Regions from separate parts of the Nocardioides plantarum genome, predicted to be linked through region 2. Evidence: predicted binding sites of a transcription regulator. Region 2 holds the regulator's gene; the other holds the start of a gene.
What was found. The regulator LexA, encoded in region 2, represses DNA repair genes until DNA is damaged. The targets are predictions, from matches to a motif close to TCGAACANNTGTTCGA.
Positions count from the first base shown of each region.

Region 1: FJQ56_RS08165 (HNH endonuclease signature motif containing protein) is a predicted target of LexA. The motif match lies at 2,054-2,069, and genes of this name have one in related genera.

Region 1 is NZ_VDMS01000001.1:1,741,080-1,744,279, reverse strand. Features, by position in the region: gene FJQ56_RS08180 (response regulator) at 1-296, opposite strand, end outside; gene FJQ56_RS08175 (sensor histidine kinase) at 293-1,450, opposite strand; partial or broken gene FJQ56_RS22650 (helix-turn-helix domain-containing protein) at 1,770-1,956, shown strand; gene FJQ56_RS08165 (HNH endonuclease signature motif containing protein) at 2,091-3,200, shown strand, end outside.
Region 2 is NZ_VDMS01000001.1:1,027,251-1,030,450, reverse strand. Features, by position in the region: gene FJQ56_RS04795 (alkaline phosphatase D family protein) at 1-1,072, opposite strand, end outside; gene lexA (transcriptional repressor LexA) at 1,167-1,934, opposite strand; gene FJQ56_RS04785 (SDR family oxidoreductase) at 2,016-2,858, shown strand; gene FJQ56_RS04780 (LysM peptidoglycan-binding domain-containing protein) at 2,995-3,200, shown strand, end outside.

The DNA.
Region 1 (3,200 bases), 710 kb from region 2:
TGCTCGTCGAGGTCGAACGTCGTCAGCACGAGCACCCGAGGTGCCCCGGGCATGGCGGTGACGAGCGCGGTGGCCTCGACGCCGTCGAGCACCGGCATCCGCACGTCCATGAGCACGACGTCGCAGGCGAGGCGCTCGAGCAGGTCGACGGCGGCGCGGCCGTCGCCGGCCTCGCCGACGACCACGAGGTCGGGCTGGCTCTCCAACAGCATCCGAAAGCCGGCGCGCACCATCTGCTGGTCGTCGACGAGGACGACGCGGATCGGGCGGGGGTCGGGGTCGGGGGAGTGGGTCACAGGGGGATCGTCGCGCTCACCGTGAAGCCGCCGCCGGTCCGGGGACCCACGGTCAGCGTGCCGCCGTGCACGTCGAGACGCTCGCGCATGCCGGTGAGGCCGTGGCCGCCGCTGGGCGGTGAGGCCGCGCCGCGGCCGTCGTCGACGACGTCGATCGCGACCCGGTCGGTGACGGCGACCGCGACGTGGGTGCGGGCGTGGGGGCCGGCGTGCTTGCGCACGTTGGTCAGGGCCTCCTGGACCACGCGGTACGTCGTCAGCGCGACGGCCGTGGGCACCTCGCGGTCGAGTCCCTGCAGGTCGCGCTCGACCGTGCCGTGGGTCTCCGCGTCGTCGAGCAGCGCGGGCAGGTCGACCAGCCCGGGCAGGGGGTGACGACCGGTCATCTCGTCGGCCCGCAGCAGCCCGAGCAGCTGCCGCATGTCGGTCAGCGCCTCACGACCCGTCGCGGCGATGCGCTCGAGGGTCTCGGTGGCGACCCGGGGGTCGCGTGCGGCGGCGTACCTCGCTCCGTCGGCCTGGACCACCATCACGGTCAGCCCGTGGGCCACGACGTCGTGCATCTCGCGCGCGATCCGCGCCCGCTCGGACACCGCGGCCAGCGTCACCTGCTGCTCGGCCTCGACGCGGATGCGCTCGGCCCGGTCGACGAGCGCGGCGACGTACGCCGCCCGCGTGCGGCCCAGGGTGCCGAGCGCCCACGCGGTGACGACGAAGGCCGACATCGTCAGGAAGTAGGGCAGGAACGTCCGGACGGTGAGGTCGCCGTCGAAGCCGGTGATCCAGTCGACCGACGCCACCACCGCGGCGCACTCGCCGACGGCGAGGGCGACGAGCCCGCTGCGCTGGTCGCCGAACCGAGCGAGCGAGTAGACAGCGATCGGGAAGGCCACCTGCGAGTGGATCGGCGTGTCGAGGAGCACCACCTGCAGCGCGCTGGCCAGGGCGACGCCGGCGAACGCCCGCCCGGGGTGGGTGCGTCGCCACAGCAGCGGAGCCAGCTGCAGCACGGCAAGGGGCAGGGCGAGCCGGACGCCCGCGATCAGGTAGAGGGGAGCGAACAGCAGCAACGACACGACGATGCCGATGTCGAGCCAGCGCTCGCCCCGCGCGCCCAGGCGCCACGGCTGGAGCACGCCGTCCGGTGGATGCACGGGCTCCACGGTAGGCCGTCGGACGCCGGTGGTCGTCAGTCCACGGGATGACGCCCCCAGGTCGGTCGAGGTGCGAGGCGCCTCGGGCGGGCAGGCCTCACCACGGTGGTTGAGGTGCGAGGAGCCCCGGCGACGAGCCTCGAAACCCCCGCAGCGGACCCGCCCGACCCGACCCCCACGCCCGTCGATGAGCTCATCCCCAACTGTTATGTCTCAGGACTTCAGTGACAGTTCTGCATCAGGACACAGGTGACGGTTCGGGTGGTCCTGGTGGTGACACTCCAGCCTTGCTGGTTCGGGGACGGCTGCCGGTGAACCCATCGATCCCCGTGTCCGGCTCGCGATCTCTCGGTGGCCTGAAGACGCACCGCGCGGAGCGGTCTCGACGTTCTGCGCCGAGCACGGCATCTCGCGTCAGTCGTTCTACGAGCTGCGCAAGCGTGCGCGGGTCGAGGGACCGCCCGCGGTCTTGGAGCCTCGCCCGCGTCGACCTGGCTCGGCCCCCATGGCTGCTCTCGGACAGTCCATCGGCGTGGAACCCCTTCGTGTCGCGGAGCACTGCTCCAGCTGGCCTGTGGGCCGGTATCCACAGGTCCCGCAAATGGGAACACGTATTCGAATAAAGTGGTAGAATGGACCCATGCCGACCACGACCCGAGCCCGCAGCAGCGACCCGCTGCTGCACGCGGTCCGGTCCCGCCGCGAGACCGAGGCGCGTGACCAGGTCGCGACCCTGACCGCGGTGCTGGACTGGTCGGTGGCCAACACCGCCGACGAGGTCGAGACAGCCGAGCTGCTGGACCCGATGGTCGAGCCCGCCCTGCACCTGGGCGGGTCGGGCTGTCCCGTGATCGGTGAGTACGCCGCCCTGGACCTGGCGTTGTCGTTGGGGATGTCGACTGATGGCGGGCTGGCCTATTTGGGCAAGGCCCTCGAGCTGCGCCACCGGCTCCCACGGCTCTACGCGAGGGTCGTGGGTCTGGAGGTCTCGCTGTGGAAGGCGTTCCGGGTCGCCGAGCAGACCATCGCCCTGCCACCAGCCGGTGCGACCCACGTGGACCGGGTCATCTCCCCGTTCCTGCACACCTGCTCCTGGGCCCAGGTCGACCGTGCTGTCGAGGCCGCCCGAGCGGCTTACGACCCCGCCGAGGCCGAACGCCGCCGCCTGGTCGCCGCCGAGGGACGCCACGCCACCTTGGACGTGGCCAGCGCGACGACGACGGGGACGGTCGACATGCGCGCGACGCTGGACCTGGCCGACGCCCTCGACCTCGACGCAGCCCTGCGTGACGGCGCCCAGAGGCTGGCCGACCTCGGGTCCACCGACACCCTCGACGTACGCCGTTCCCACGCCCTGGGCGAGATAGCCCGCCACCAGCTCACCCTCGACCTCGAGACCACCGGGGGTCGGGGCGTGACGATCTACGCCCACCTCGACCCCACCGACCCCGACACCCCAGCCGTGCTGGACAACATCCTCACCCCGGTCCTGGTCGAGCAGATCAAGACGTGGTGCCAGACCGCCGGCACCAAGGTCACCATCAAGCCCGTCATCGACCTCACCTCCGACCCGACCACCACGGCGTACCGACCCACCGATGCCATCCGCGAGCAGGTGACCCTGCGCGATCGGACGTGTGTGTTCCCCGACTGCGGGAGACGGAAGGTCGACCTCGACCACATCGACCCGTTCGACCTGGGTGGACCGACCTCAGCCCACAACCTCGCCATGCTCTGCCGCAGGCACCAC
Region 2 (3,200 bases):
GCTGCTGGGTGCCGGTGATGGTGCGGTCGGGGTCGTCGATCCCGCCCTCGGACGACGTCGAGAGCGCGGACGACACCTGCTTCGAACGGTAGGTCCGCAGGTCGAGCATGCTGATCTCGGCCAGCTTCCCGAAGGTGAGGCGCCGGTACAGCCGATCGCCGTCGGCGAGCTTGGTGGTGCTGTTCATCCGCACCGGCATCCACTCGTCGTAGGCGCGGTGGGCGCGGGCCCGCCGCCGCAGGTAGTCGCCCTCGGTGGCCTGGTGGTTCTCGGCCCCCGTGGCGTACTGGTCGTTGGCGACCTCGTGGTCGTCCCAGGTGATGATCCAGGGGAACTTGGCGTGCGCGTCCTGCAGGTCGGTGTCGGTCTTGTACTGCGCGTGGCGGCGCCGGTAGTCCTCGAGCGAGACCATCTCGTGCTTCGGGTCGTGGGTGCGGATGTCGACGTCGTCCCGGCCGTAGCCGTAGCCGCCCGCGCCGTACTCGTAGACGTAGTCGCCGAGGTGGACCACGGCGTGCAGGTCGTTGCGCGCCGCGAGGCCGCGGTAGGCCGCGAACCACCCGGCCTGCCAGTTGGCGCAGGAGACGATGCCCAGGCGCAGGTGGCTCGGGGTCGACCCGGGTGCCGGGGCGGTGCGGGTGCGCCCGACGCGGCTGTGGGTGCCCTTGAATCCGAAGCGGTAGTAGTACCAGGTGGCCGGGGTGAGCCCGGCGACGTCGAGCTTGACGGTGTGGTCACGGCTGGGACCGGTCACGAAGGTGCCGCGCTTGACGATGCGGCGGAAGTCCTTGCGGGTCGAGACCTCCCAGGTCACCGTGACCTGCGGGCCCTTGCCGGAGCCCGGCTTGCTGACGGCGTCGGGGGTCACCCGGGTCCAGAGCAGCACCTTGGTGGGGAGCGGGTCACCCGAGGCGACGCCGTGGCGGAAGTGGTGGAGCGCGGCGCGAGCGGCCGGTGACCGGGGCGCTGTCGCGGCGGTCGCCGAGCCGGGGCCGGCGAGCGTGGTCAGGGCGGCGCCGGTCGAGCCGGTCGCGAGCACGGTACGTCGCCGTACGCCGGTGGGTGTCGTCACGGAAACAGTCAACGACCCCCGGCACGTGGAGTGACGGGGGTCGTGACAACGGTCGTCGAGCGTTCACCCGGCGTATGCCGGGCCCGATCGTGGGTCAGAGCTTGCGCAGCACGGCCGTGACGACGCCGAGGATCGTGGCGTCGGTGCCGTCGATCGGGTCGAACGCCTCGTTGTGGGGGAGCAGCCAGACCTTGCCGTCCTTGCGCTGCAGGGTCTTGACGGTGGCCTCGCCGTCGATCATCGCCGCGACGATCTCACCGTTGCTGGCGGTCTGCTCCTGGCGGATGACGACGTAGTCGCCGTCGCAGATCGCGGCGTCGACCATCGACTCGCCCGACACCTCGAGCATGAAGAGCTGGCCGTCGCCGACCAGCTGCTGCGGCAGCGGGAAGACGTCGTCGTAGGTCTGCTCGGCCAGGATCGGGCCGCCGGCCGCGATCCGGCCGAGCAGCGGGACCTGGATCGCCGCGACGGCGACATCGCCGATGCCGGTCTCGTCGTACGACGTCTCCTCGGCCTGGCCGAGCGAGCGGCGGGCCGCCATGACGTCGGGGAGGAACACCTCGAGGGCCCGCGGTCGGTTGGGATCGCGCTTGAGGTAGCCCTTCTGCTCGAGCACCCGCAGCTGGTGGGCGACGCTCGAGGTGCTGGTCAGGCCCACCGCCTCGCCGATCTCGCGCATGCTCGGCGGGTAGCCGCGCAGCTCGAGGCTGTCCTTGATGTGGGCCAGCACGCGCTGCTGGCGCGGGGTCAGGCCGGTGGCGTCGGCCGGGCCGTCGGGGAGCTCGGAGACCTTGCTGGTCTTGGACGACTGCTTGGTGGACTGTTTCGTGGACCGCTTGTCGGGCTGCTTGTCGGGCATGGCTCAGGGTCCCACCGGGCGCCGACGATTTCAAACAGGTGTTCGAACGGCGTGTCGCGCGCACGGCTGCGACCATGGGTCATGGCCTCCGCCCCCTCACCGACGTCCTCGCCCCCGCCTGGGTCCGCTCCCACGTCCGCTCCCACGTCCGCCGTCGTCACCGGCGCGGCCCGCGGCATCGGCCGCGCGATCGCCGTGCGCCTGGTCGCCGCCGGGCACCGGGTCGTGATCACCGACGTCGATGCCGAGGCGGTCGCCGCGACGGCCACCCGGATCGGCGCGACCGGGGTGGCCCAGGACGTGCGCGACCCGGCCTCGCACCGGGCGGTCGCCTCGGTCGCGACGGGGTTGGCGCCCCTGGGCGTGTGGGTGAACAACGCCGGCGTCGGCTTCGACGGCGACCTGGCGGCGCTGAGCGACGAGCAGGTGCGCGGGCTGGTCGACGTCAACCTGCTCGGGACGCTGTGGGGGATGCGCGCCGCCCTGGACGCGTTCGGTCCGGTCGGGGCGCCCTCGGGTGCGCTGGTCAACGTGGCCTCGTTGTCGGGGCTCGGCCCGGTGCCCGGGCTGTCGGTGTACGCCGCCACGAAGGCCGCCGTCGTGTCCATCACGACCTCCGTCGCCCTCGAGGCGCCGGCCGGGCTGGGCGTGCATGCGGTGCTGCCCGACGGGGTCGCGACGCAGATGGTCGAGGACATGTCCGACGGCACCGGCAAGCGCCTGGTCAGCTCCGGCGGCCGTCTGCTGACGGTCGAGGAGATCGCCGAGGTGGTGCTCGGCCTGATCGGGTCGCGGCGGGTGCTGCGCACGGTGCCCGCCTGGCGTGGAGCGGCGATGCGCGTCTCGATGCTGGCGCCCTCGCTGGCCTCGGCCGGGATCGCCGTGTTCGAGCGACAGGGCGGTCGGGTCCTGCGTCGGCAGTAGAACACCTGTTCGCCTGAGGGGTTGCGCACGTTCGAACACCTGATCTAGAATCGCTCATGTGTTCGAACCGATCGAACTGTCGGTGGTCACCACTAGACATCAGATCGAGAGCGCACCACTTCCCCAGGAGGCACCCATGAGCACCACGTCCGTCACCGTCCGTCCCGTTGCTGGGCCCGTCGCTGGGCCCGTCTACCGGCTGACCCGTCGCGGACGCCTCGTGGTGCTCGTTCTGGCCTTCCTCGTCCTCGCGGCGATCGGCGTCATGTTCGCCGGCGGATCGATGGCCACCAGTGAGCCCGAGGCCACCGAGACGGTGGTTGTCGAGCCCGGCCAGACCCT